Regions from separate parts of the Pectobacterium sp. 1950-15 genome, predicted to be linked through region 3. Evidence: predicted binding sites of a transcription regulator. Region 3 holds the regulator's gene; each other region holds the start of a gene.
What was found. The regulator LexA, encoded in region 3, represses DNA repair genes until DNA is damaged. The targets are predictions, from matches to a motif close to TNCTGTATGTACATACAGNA.
Positions count from the first base shown of each region.

Region 1: the regulator LexA is predicted to act here: its motif matches at 2,464-2,483, upstream of sulA (SOS-induced cell division inhibitor SulA).
Region 2: the regulator LexA is predicted to act here: its motif matches at 2,812-2,831, upstream of rmuC (DNA recombination protein RmuC).

Region 1 is NZ_JBBBQR010000004.1:318,185-322,458, forward strand. Features, by position in the region: gene yccS (YccS family putative transporter) at 1-1,644, shown strand, start outside; gene WCT94_RS07270 (TfoX/Sxy family DNA transformation protein) at 1,661-2,281, opposite strand; gene sulA (SOS-induced cell division inhibitor SulA) at 2,505-3,011, shown strand; gene ompA (porin OmpA) at 3,374-4,274, shown strand, end outside.
Region 2 is NZ_JBBBQR010000009.1:20,384-24,657, forward strand. Features, by position in the region: gene ubiJ (ubiquinone biosynthesis protein UbiJ) at 1-301, opposite strand, end outside; gene ubiE (bifunctional demethylmenaquinone methyltransferase/2-methoxy-6-polyprenyl-1,4-benzoquinol methylase UbiE) at 314-1,069, opposite strand; gene rmuC (DNA recombination protein RmuC) at 1,205-2,767, opposite strand; gene argH (argininosuccinate lyase) at 2,982-4,274, opposite strand, start outside.
Region 3 is NZ_JBBBQR010000002.1:87,119-91,392, reverse strand. Features, by position in the region: gene plsB (glycerol-3-phosphate 1-O-acyltransferase PlsB) at 1-1,196, opposite strand, end outside; gene WCT94_RS02520 (diacylglycerol kinase) at 1,324-1,689, shown strand; gene lexA (transcriptional repressor LexA) at 1,800-2,408, shown strand; gene WCT94_RS02510 (CsbD family protein) at 2,906-3,115, shown strand; gene zur (zinc uptake transcriptional repressor Zur) at 3,180-3,689, opposite strand; gene WCT94_RS02500 (pirin family protein) at 3,795-4,274, opposite strand, start outside.

The DNA of each region.
Region 1 (4,274 bases), on a different contig from region 3:
ATCCGCCCGTTACAGGACAATCTCGCACAGTGTTATCAGCAGTTGGCTCGCTATCTGGATGCAAAAGCCAACCTATTCGACCCCGATATTGAAGAAGAAACCGACAAACCCTTGATTGATGTCGCGATGGCAAACAGCCAGCTGGTTGCGATACTCAACCAGACCAAGTCCTCGCTGTTAACGCGTCTGCGTGGCGATCGCGGACAACGCGGGACGCGTCAAACGCTGCACTACTATTTTGTCGCTCAGGATATTCACGAACGGGCCAGTTCGTCGCATGTTTACTATCCGCAACTGCGCGAAAAGCTGCGCTATAGCGACGTCTTGTTCCGCTTTCAACGCCTGCTGAGCATGCAGGCCAAAGCCTGTCAGCAGCTGTCGCAATCCATTCTGCTGCAGCAAAAATATCAGCATGACAGCCGCCTTGAGCGAGCTTTCGTGCATCTTGAATCCGCTATTGCGCGCATCGCGGCCAACAACATGGCAGACGCTGCGCAAATCAAAGCGCTCACTTATTTATTAAATAACCTGCGCGCGATTGATGCCCAGTTGGCAACGATCGAATCCGAACAGGCCATTGAGCAAGAAAATAACCCGGAAAACACGCTGGCAGATGACAAAATCACGGGATGGAGCGACATCCGCTTGCGCATTAGCCGCCACCTGACACCCCAGTCGGCGCTGTTCCGTCATGCTATTCGTATGTCCGTACTGCTGTGTAGCGGCTACGCGTTGATTCAGGTCACGGGGATGCAGCACGGTTACTGGATTCTGCTGACCAGCCTGTTTGTTTGTCAGCCCAACTATAACGCCACCCGACGACGGCTGACGTTGAGGATTATTGGCACATTGACCGGTATTTTACTCGGCTTGCCAGTCTTATATTTCGTCCCTTCACTAGAAGGACAGCTCACGTTAATCGTCATTAGCGGCGTACTGTTTTTCGCCTTTCGCAACGTACAGTACGCACACGCAACTATGTTTATTACGCTGCTTGTCCTGCTTTGTTTCAATCTGTTGGGCGAAGGTTTTGAAGTCGCGGTGCCACGTATTATCGATACCTTGCTGGGGTGTGCCATCGCATGGGCTGCGGTCAGTTTTATCTGGCCAGACTGGCGTTTTCGCGGCCTGCCAACCGTTATCAATAAGACATTGGACGCCAATTGCCGTTATCTTGATGCGATTATGGTGCAATATCATCAGGGGAAAGATAATAGCCTGCCTTATCGCATTGCCCGCCGAGATGCGCATAACTGCGATGCAGAACTGGCGTCCGTCGTATCGAATATGTCTTCAGAACCCCATGCGACCCGAAACAAATTAGACAGCGCATTTCGCTTCATGTGTCTGAATCATACGTTGTTAAGCTACATTTCAACGCTCGGCGCACACCGCGGGAAAATTACCTCATCGGAAACGCTACAGTTGCTGGATGATGCCGTTTGCCATGTTGATGACGCGCTACACTGTAGCGAAGAGGAAAGTTTGCGAATCAATCAGGGATTGAAAACTATTACTGCCAGCATTCAATCCCTTTCACCCGAGTCGGACAGTAAAGAATCCTTAATTATTCAGCAAATCGGCCTGCTGCTCGGTCTCCTGCCTGAACTCGTACAGCTAAAAAATGACATGATTACACAGTGAAAATAGCGCGTATTTTTTAGTGTTTTGATCCTTTGGAGACCGCATTGTTCTTATACCATTCCAACAATTCATTGCGGATACCACGAGGAAGTGCCGCCTGATGCGTGCCGCAAATGGCACCGGCAAGCGCCAAGAGCACGTTGACACTCAGATTAGCGCGAACCTTCCGCAATTCGAGATAGCTATTTTTAGCGCCATAATGCTGTAATTCATCAACATTCCTTATCCCCGCTTTCCACAATAGTCGTTCAATATCGTGGTTAAGATTCGGGAGATCTTTTAAACGCCCGCTCGTACATTTGAGAGCCTGATCATGCTGCGCACCGGCCAACGCCAGTCGGGCAAAATATAATAGCGTTTGCGGTTCTTGCCACAATGCTTCATCGACAAGGAAGTAGTTCAGCGGTAACGGCATCCCGCGTTTGGTATAAATCAGATGAGGCATATCGCGCTGCTGAAAATATCTTTCATCTTTCTTACTGGCGCGAAGATAAAGCTCCCCTTCCGACACCAGTCCAAAAATCGTTTTATTTGCTGCGATGCTGTAGCCACCGAATTGGGAACGTGAAGTGATGTCCCCCAAAGATGAAAAAGAATGCTGAGATTGCAAAATCCTTTTTTTGCATAATTGCTTCATTGCCATAATCCTTAGTATTGAAATGATCTCTTCCTGAACAATTAAAAATATCTGTAGCAGGAACAAATAATTAAACACAGCCCCGATGCGGCTTCAAACAGTAAATGTGTTTACTGTCTCTTGCATAAGGAATATGCGAAGCGCTTTCAAAAAATCAGGTTGATTTTCACGCACACAGTAGATACTGTATGTTCATACAGTAACACTATGGGTAGCACTCATTATGCGTACGCAATCAATCAGCTCTCACAACGTTCAGTCGTCATCGTTTTCTGCGAGTCAGCATGCTGCGGAAACCTCAGGCAGCGCGGGCGGAATTATCAGCGAAATCGTGTACAACGCCGATCAGCCCATAGTCACACACCTGCTATTACCGCTCTTACAGCAGTTAGGTACGCAATCCCGTTGGTTGCTATGGCTTTCTCCTCAGCAAAAATTGAGCCGTCCCTGGGTACAGCAATCTGGGTTACCGCTGGATAAAATGGTGCAACTTCACCATATCAATCCGCTGTTTACGGTTGATGCCATGGAGAGAGCTCTGCTGACAGGAAACTACAGCGCAGTGTTGTGCTGGTTACCGCACGAATTAACGGAAGAAGAGAAGGTTCGGCTACGCCACGCCGCACAGGCAGGAAATACATACGGCTTTATTATGCGGCCAGAAAGTACTGGCGGTGACGCCTATAGACTATTTCCCAGCCTTAAAATTCATTCGACATTGTATCATTAAGTAAATTAAGAATTTTCTCAGCCCTATCTGGTTATGTGCTATAGAGATCGCCGCAGAGCGGTATTCTGCGGGCTTTTTGGGTATATTTAATACAGCTAAAAGGCGTAAGATCTGTCAAAAGCATCTACCATTTGTTAGCAAGTATGTATGAATCGTGCGGTTTTCTTATGACGCAAATCACATCATACTTGTAACTTTCTCATCACGTTGTAGACTTTAACTCGCTGGAGTTGCTCTTTTATAACGTCAGTTGACTGACAGTGAGTCATAAATAAGGGCAAAGTCTCCAACCAAAGGATTTTAACCAAAGGTTTATTAGCCCATCAGGTTAATTACCGATTTGGATGATAATGAGGCGTAAAATGAAAAAAACAGCTATCGCAGTTGCAGTGGCACTGGCTAGCTTCGCGACCGTCGCGCAAGCAGCTCCTAAAGACAATACCTGGTACACCGGTGGTAAACTGGGTGTGTCTCAATTCCACGATACGGGTTTCTACGGCAATGGTTACACCGGTATCGTTAACAACCCGATCAAAAGCAAGTTAGGCGCTGGTGCATTTGTTGGTTATCAAGCCAACCCGTACCTGGGCTTTGAACTGGGCTACGACTGGCTGGGCCGCATGAAGTATGCAGGTTCTACTGCTAACGCAGCAGACAGCGCGAGCTTCAAGGCACAGGGCATCCAACTGGCTGCTAAACTGAGCTACCCTGTTATGCCTGATCTGGACGTTTATAGCCGTCTGGGCGGCATCGTATGGCGCGCAGACAGCCACGCGGCCATCAACGGCGGCGACATCAACAATGACGACACTGGCGTTTCTCCGCTGGCTGCGATCGGTGTTGAATACGCTATCGACAAAAACTGGGCTGCACGTGTTGACTACCAATGGGTAAGCAACATTGGTGATGCAGGTACCGTTGGTGCCCGTCCAGACAACCTGCTGATGAGCGTTGGCCTGTCTTACCGTTTCGGCCAAGATGACCGTGTAGTAGCGCCAGTTGTTGCTCCGGCCCCAACCCCAGCTCCGGCTCCAGTTGTTGAAACCAAGCGTTTCACGCTGAAATCTGACGTCCTGTTCAACTTCAACAAAGCAACGCTGAAAGCAGAAGGCCAGCAATCACTGGATCAACTGTACACTCAGCTGAGCTCTCTGGATCCGAAAGATGGTTCTGTTGTTGTTCTAGGCTTCACTGACCGTTTAGGTTCAGACCAATACAACCAAGCCCTGTCTGAAAAACGTGCACAGAGCGTCGTGGATTACC
Region 2 (4,274 bases), on a different contig from region 3:
GTTCGCCGCTGCGCATCAGCGACGATAGCTGTTGGCGATCGCGTAATTTCATCAGAACCGGAACGCGTGTTTTCAGGCTGCAATCTGCTGGCTCTTCCCATTGGCTGATCACGTCCAGACGCTGTTCGTTAAACACCAGCACCAAGGGCACATCCAGTTCAGCCAGCTCGATCTGAAGTGTTTTCCCCTGTAAGCGCTGGCGGGCAGACTTCATGCTTCGATCGCAAGAAACCGTATCGTGAAAAAGCAGCTGATTCAGCGCGGTTTCCAGCGTAGCAGTCAGAAAAGACGTTATCAGCATTGGCGTTTCCAATCAGAATTTAAACCCACGATGCAGTGCAACGATTCCACCGGTGAGGTTGAAATAGTTAACACTGTCAAAACCGGCGTCGCTCATCATCCCTTTCAGCGTTTCCTGATCGGGATGCATGCGGATGGATTCCGCCAAATAGCGGTAGCTCCCGGCATCACTCGCCACGGCTTCGCCAATCCTCGGCAGGATATGAAATGAATACGCATCGTAAACGGTGCTCAGCTGCTTAATTATCGGCTTGGAAAATTCCAGCACCAGCAACCGACCACCCGGTTTCAGAACACGGTACATTGAACGCAACGCTTTGTTTTTGTCCGTCACGTTGCGCAGACCAAAGGAGATAGTAATGCAGTCAAAGAAGTCATCAGGGAACGGCAGCGCTTCTGCATTGGCCTGCACGTAGTTGATGTTGTCGATAATGCCTTTGTTACGCAGTTTCTCACGGCCTACTTTCAGCATTGAGGCGTTGATGTCAGCCAGAATGACTTCACCGCCTTCGCCAACCATACGGGAGAATTTGGCAGTTAAATCCCCTGTTCCTCCGGCCAGATCCAGAACACGCTGGTTACGTCTTACGCCACTGCATTCGATGGTGAAACGCTTCCAGATACGGTGAATGCCAAAGGACATCAGGTCATTCATCAAGTCATACTTTGCTGCTACAGAATGAAAAACTTCAGCCACCATGACTTCTTTTTCATCCCTGGCGACAGTCCGAAAACCAAAGTCGGCCGTATTCTCCTGCTCACTTGCCATCTTATCCGCCTACTATTTCAGTCAAATTTCGGGTCTACCCATTTATGGTGAGAGTGTACCAGACCCGGATAAAAACCCCACTGCACTAATTTCTTTCGCATAGCATGGTGCCAAGCCCGCGAAATCCATACCGATTTAGTACGAGTTAGTACGGGTAGCGGAGGGGGTTTCTGCTGCGTCACCCTCCGCTTTCACAGGTGGTGAAACACTGTCGGGTGCGACAGAACCCGGTAATTCATCGCGTTCAGCGTGCTCATGGGCCGTCGCTTTTTCGGCCAATGACGGGCTGATGGTGCGTTTAATTTCGACCCCCAGCGCGCGGAACCCCTCAGCCTGGCCAATAAGGTTACCACGCCCAGAGGAAAGTTTATTCATTGCCTGGCGATAAGTGCCCTGCGCTTTATCCAGACTCTGCCCCATCGCTTCCATATCATCGACGAACAGCCGCAGTTTATCGTACAGCCGTGATGCTTTCTCAGCGATGTGCTGTGCGTTGCGGCTCTGTTGTTCATAGCGCCATAGGTTGTTGATGGTACGCAGCGCCACCAGCAGCGTGGTCGGGCTGACCAGCATAATATTGTGCTTTAGCGCCTCGTTGATCAATTCGGGCTGGCGATCGATAGCAACCAGAAAAGCGGGCTCGACTGGGATAAACATCAGCACGTAATCTAGCGAACGCAGCCCCGGAAGCTGCTGGTAATCTTTGCTGCTCAGTTGCCGAATATGGCTACGTACCGAGAGCAAATGTTCGTTCAGCGCCGCATTACGTTCGATGTCATCATCACTATTGAAATAGCGTTCATAGGCCACCAGCGACATCTTGGCATCGATCACAACATCTTTGCCCTGCGGTAAACGAACAATGACATCCGGCTGCAGGCGGCTATTTGCCCCCGTTTGCACGCTGACCTGCGTTTGATACTCATACCCCTCACGCAGGCCGGAGGCTTCCAGCACGCGGCTTAGTACCACTTCGCCCCAGTTCCCCTGCGTTTTATTATCGCCCTTCAGCGCTTTCGTCAGGTTGATGGCTTCGTGTGCCATCTGCGCGTTCAGCTGTTGCAGATTGCGGATTTCATGCGCCAGCGTGTGACGCTCACGCGCTTCCGCCCCAAAGCTGTCCTGAACCTGACGGCGAAAACCATCAAGCTGCTCACGCAGCGGCATCAGCAGCTTATCCAAACTCTGTTTATTTTGTTCATCCACTTTGCGGCCGCTGTGTTCAAAAATCCGGTTCGCCAGATTCTCAAACTGCGTCGTCAACCGCTGTTCGCTATTTGCTAACAACCGCTGCTTTTCTTCCGCCGCCATACGGGTTTCTTCCAGCCGAATGGTGACTTCCCGTAGTTCTGCTTCCTGTGCGCTGTTTATTTCACGCAGCGTTCGCAGCTCCTGATTTAGCTGCACGCACTCTGCGCGAAGCTCACCCAACTGTTGCAGCTTTTCGTGGCTGGCAGAGAGCTGAGCATGAACCGTGCGCAGTTCCAACTCGTTTTGCCGCAGCCGCTGTTCATCCTGCTGCTTGACCTGCTGCTGTTCGCTGAGCGACTGCTGAGTCTGCTGTAACGTCTGTGCCAGCAACCGCTGTTCGGTGTCATGCTGCGACAGCTTCTGCTGATGAATCAGGCTGGCAATCAACCACCCGATCAGTAGCCCTACCGCGCCGCCGCCCAGACCATAAAATATGCTGATATCCACTTTGCCTCCGCAGGCCTTTCACGCTGTCGGTCAAGGTAAAATGATACTGTATGGATGTCCAGAAACAATTCTGATGGGGAGTAGGTTGAGCAGAAAAATGCGAGCCGCATTCCATATGAAAATGGATAGATGATAATTTGCAGAAGAATCAGAGGGGTAACCCTGAAATTCCCCCAACGTGAAACATTAACGTTGGGGGAAAGAGAGGCACAACTTAGGCTAAGCGCTGTTTCGCATCACTAATCGCTTTAGCGACCTGCTGCGGTGACACGCCACCTTGTGCTGCACGCTTATCCAGACAGGATTGCAACGCCAGAATCGGGTAGACATCCTCGCCAATCACGGCGCTGAATTTTTGCAGATCGGCCAGCGGCAACGCTTCCAGCGCTTTACCCTGACGAATGGCTTCAACTACCGCTTCACCCACGATATGGTGCGCTTCACGGAACGGAACGCCTTTCGCGACCAGATAGTCTGCCAGCTCTGTCGAGTTCGCGTAGCCTTGCTCAGCCGCTTCTTTACAGCGCGGACGTTTAACCTGAATGCCTTCCAGCACCAGACCCGCCATCATCAGGCAGTCGTGCCAGGTATCCAGCGCGTCAAACAGCCCTTCTTTGTCTTCCTGCATGTCTTTGTTATACGCCAGCGGCAAGCCTTTAAGCGTCATCATCATGCCGGTCAACGCACCCTGTACGCGGCCACATTTACCGCGAATCAGCTCCAGCGCATCCGGGTTTTTCTTCTGCGGCATCAGGGAAGAACCGGATGTCACACGGTCAGACAGCTCAACGAACGCGGCTTCACCACTGTTGAAGAAGATCAGATCTTCGGCAAAACGCGACAGGTGGATCATGCCGATCGAAGCATCAGACAGCAGTTCCAGCACATGATCGCGATCGGAAACCGTATCCAGACTGTTACGCGTGGCCGAGGCAAATCCCAGCCAGCCCGCCAGTTGCTCACGGTCGATCGGATAAGCCGTTCCCGCCAGCGCGCCACAGCCCAGCGGACTGACATCCAGACGCTTCAGCGTATCTTCCAGACGACTTTCATCACGTGCCAGCATTTCATGGTAGGCCAGACACCAGTGTGCAAACGTCACCGGCTGTGCGCGCTGCAAATGGGTGTAGCCCGGCATCACCGCATCCTGATTCGCTTCCGCCGTCGTGACCAGCGCCTGACGCAGCTGGCGTACCGATAGCAGCAGCTCTGCAATCTGCGCTTTGCACCACAGTTTCAGGTCGGTCGCGACCTGATCGTTACGGCTACGACCGGTATGCAGTTTTTTACCTAAATCGCCGACTTTCTCAATCAGGCGCTGTTCAACCCAGCTGTGAATGTCTTCTGCATCGCTTTGCAGGATCATCTCAGGGTCAGCCTGTACCTCAACCAGCAACGCATTCAGCGCCTGTTCCAGTTGCTGCTGCTCCTGCTCGCTGAGCACATTGACCGTCACCAGCGCTTTCGACCAGCCGATCGAGCCAACGATGTCCTGTTCCGCCAGACG
Region 3 (4,274 bases):
TTGGGTTCCAACAGACGGCCCGTGCGCGAGCGCCCGCCTTCCATGAAATATTCCACCGAATAGCCACGGGCAAACAGTTCACCCAGATACTCACGGAAAATCGTGGAATACAGCTTGTTGCCCTTGAAGGTACGACGAATGAAGAAAGCGCCAAGACGGCGGAAGATCGGGCCTGCCGGCCAGAAATTAAGGTTGATGCCTGCGGCGATGTGCGGCGGCACTAAGCCCTGATGGTACAGGACGTAGGACAGCAGCAGATAATCCATGTGGCTGCGGTGGCAGGGCACATAGACAATGCCGTGACCATCCTGCGCCAGCTGGCGAACGCGTTCGGCGTTATGGACGTTGATCCCTTGATAAAGGCGGTTCCACGTCCAGCTTAAGACACGATCCGACAGACGCACGGCCTCATAGGAGAAGTCGGCGGCGATTTCTTCCATCAGCGCAATCGCGTTCTGCTGCGCTTTCTCAGTAGAAATCTTCTTACTGCGCGCCTCATCGTCCACGGCTTTCTTGATCGCTTTGGAATCCAGCAGCTTGTTAAATAGCTCCTGACGTACCGGCAAGCGCGGGCCAACTGCCGCCAAACGCTGGCGAGAGAAGTGCATACGCGCGACGCGCGCCAGTTTGTGAGCTATGGTTTTGTCAGTGCCATGTTCGGTCGCCATATAGCGCAGCGACACCGGGCTAGAGAAGCGGACAAAACTGTCGCGGCCTAGCCACAGGACGGCGAAGAATTTCTCGATACCGTTGAGCAAGCGCAGGTGCGGTGCGGCCTGAGCATGGCCTTCCCGACCCGGAGAGCGCCCAAACATCACGGAAACCGGCACCATCTGTACGTCTAAATCTGGATTGGCGCGATGCAAGTCCAGATAGTCGTGGAACAGTTTGACGGATTTCTGCTTGGGAACGTAATAGCGGAAGACTCGCGGCCCGTCATTAATAAAGACGTGGCTGGGGAGTTCGACGCCGCTGAATTCGAACGACTGCGAGGGATCGGGTAACCCCAATGCCAGGCACTTCGCACGTAGCGTCAAGAGATCTGCCTGAGAATTATAAGGCAGAACATAGAGTATAGGACGTGAGGGATCTAACCCCAACTCGACCACGGGATCTGCGGGAATAACTTTGCTTTTAACCAGCAGTTTCAGTGGGAGATTCAATAGTTTATAGTAAATTTTACGCCAACCTGACATAACAACTTGAAGCCTCTTGTTAGCAATGCGCCGCAAGGATACCAGAAACTGCGTCGGAAATCTGTGGTGGTGAGACAACGTAAGCGCGTTAAAATGCGAACTATTTTACGTAAAGAATGGAGGATAAATGAATAAAGCAACGGGGATGACCCGGATTATTAAGGCGACCGGTTATTCCCTTAAGGGGCTAAAGCAGGCGTGGCAGCATGAGGCGGCGTTTCGTCAGGAAACAATACTGACGGTTGTCGGCGTGATTATCGCGTGTTTGCTGCCGGTTACCCTGGTCGAAAAGCTCCTGCTGATCGGGTCCGTCGTATTGATTATGCTCTTTGAGTTGGCTAACAGCGCGATTGAAGCGGTTGTCGATCGTATTGGCCTCGAGCATCACGAATTATCCGGCCGGGCGAAAGATATCGGCTCGGCGGCTGTTTTTGTTGCCATCGTGTTAGCGGCTGTCGTGTGGGGCAGCATCCTCTGGCAACATTTTGCCTGACGGTACGCATAAATGAATAAAAGTCAGAGGCTTTGCCGATATCTCCATTCCCAATTGTGGCTTACCTGTATATACTCACAGCAAGACTGTATAAACAACCAGGGGGCGGAATGAAAGTATTAACAGCAAGGCAGCAGCAGGTTTATGACCTGATCCGCGATCATATTGCGCAGACCGGAATGCCGCCAACGCGCGCGGAAATTGCTCAACAGCTGGGGTTTCGCTCTCCGAATGCGGCTGAAGAACATCTTAAAGCGCTGGCGCGTAAAGGCGTGATTGAAATTGTATCGGGTGCTTCTCGCGGTATTCGTCTGCTGATGGAAGAAGAGACGGGTATTCCCCTGGTTGGTCGCGTGGCAGCTGGTGAGCCTCTGCTGGCGCAGGAACATATCGAATGTCACTATCAGGTTGACCCTGCCATGTTCAAACCCAGCGCTGACTTTTTGCTGCGGGTGAGCGGTATGTCGATGAAAGACATCGGTATTATGGATGGCGATTTACTGGCCGTGCATAAAACAGAAGATGTACGCAATGGGCAGATTGTCGTCGCGCGTATTGATGATGAAGTGACGGTGAAGCGCCTGAAAAAGCAGGGCAATACGGTGCATCTTCTCGCGGAAAACGAAGAGTTTGCCCCGATTGTTGTCGATCTGCGTCAACAAAGCTTTTCGATAGAAGGCTTAGCGGTTGGCGTTATTCGTAACAGCGATTGGAGCTAACGGTTCATCGAGATGCACTGCTCGTTTGCTGAGTTAGTGCATCATCCTCTTTGTGTTAATCGCTTCATGTGTGAATTGCTTCATATGTGAGTTTCCCCGCATGTTAATCGGCTAGCTGTATATATTTCGTTACATTTAGCGCGTATTTTCTACGATTCCCCTTACCGCCTGTTTTTCCACTGCTTTTTGCGGTGATTTTCTCGTGCCCAACGCCTTTTTCAGCTACGGATTCCTTATTTTTCATTTTCATTAAAATATTCGGCTATGATTTTTATCAATGTAAGCATTTTAATCTTTATTTTGTCGTTTTGTGATTGATCATCTGCCATCACATTTAGGTTAGCCCGGCAATCAAGGGAGACAGTGGCGAAGAACACCGTGATGGTTCGCACCATGATGACGCTGCTTACTGAATAGACCGATTTATCTGACACTGACGCCTACGTCGGTAGTCATGATTCGTTTATGCGCAATACACCTCAGGTACGGAGATTCTTATGAATAAAGACCAAGCCAGCGGTAACTGGAAACAGTTTAAAGGTAAAGCGAAAGAGCAATGGGGCAAATTAACGGATGACGATCTGACGGTCATCGAAGGTAAACGTGACCAACTGGTGGGGAGAATCCAGGAACGTTACGGATACGCAAAAGAAGCGGCAGAGAAAGAAGTGAAGCACTGGGAAGAACACCACAAATATCACTGGTAGTGAACGTGATGCTTCTTCGCAGAAAGGGACGATAGCCCTCGGGGCTATCGTTTTTTAATAGAGGTTAACGCTTTTTAATCGGAACGGTGTGGTCGTGATCGCAATGGTCTGGCTGTTTGCACGATGCCACTTCCTGACAGCCACCACACAGCCCGTGCGCTTCCACAACGCTGTGGCGCAGCGTAAATCCTGACTGCTGTGCTAGGCTACGCAGTGTTTCTTCCACACCTTCGGTTTGACGTTCCGTAACCTGCCCGCAGCGATCGCAGATGAACAGAGCTGACGTATGGCTGTGGTCTTCGATATGGTGACACAGCACATAGCTGTTGTTTGACTCGACTCGATGAATGAAGCCTTGTTCCAGCAGAAAATCCAGTGCGCGGTAGACGGTCGGCGGTTTGGCCTGAGGTTCGGAAACTCGCAGCAGATCCAGCAGGTCATAAGCGCTGATAGCACCGGACTGCTGTGCCATTAGGCGTAAAACCTCTAACCGCTGCGGCGTGAGACGCACAGCGCGCTGCTGACAAATCTGTTCAGCCTGGGCAAGAAGTTTGTCCTGTTTGGTTGAATCCATTGTCATATCACCCTGACGCATTGAGGAACAAGACGGATATCTTACCACGGCTGAATAAAAACGCCGAACTGGCGGCGTTTTCCTGATAAAGCAACGGGCAGAACGCTACACGACCAAGTCGATAAGCAGCGCCCGCAAAGGTGCGTCTGCCCGTAGCGTCAACGTTGTTTCTTCTTTGATAAAGGCGCCATCGCCGCAGTGTAGGGCTTCACTGCTCTGATTACCTTTTACCACCATTGAACCGTGGATCAACTGGAGGTATGCCTGATTGCCCTGTAGCGCGATCGTGCTTTGCTCATTCTGCTGGAGATCGACGTGATGGATCCAAACCTGTTGGCGCAGTTGCAGGCTGGTCTGTTCACCTTCCGGCGAGGCAAGCAGAGTATGGCTTGATGAATCTAATTCCATACGCTGTAACGGGCTGTTCTCGCGGGTCTGGCAGGCGTTCAGCCATAATTGCAGCCGCGTCAGTGGCTTACTGGCGTTGGTATTATGTTCGCTATAGCTGACGTTTGGCTGAGTGGCGAGCAGCAGCACATCTCCGGCTTTGGCCTGAATGTGGCAGCCATTGCTGTCGCGGTATTC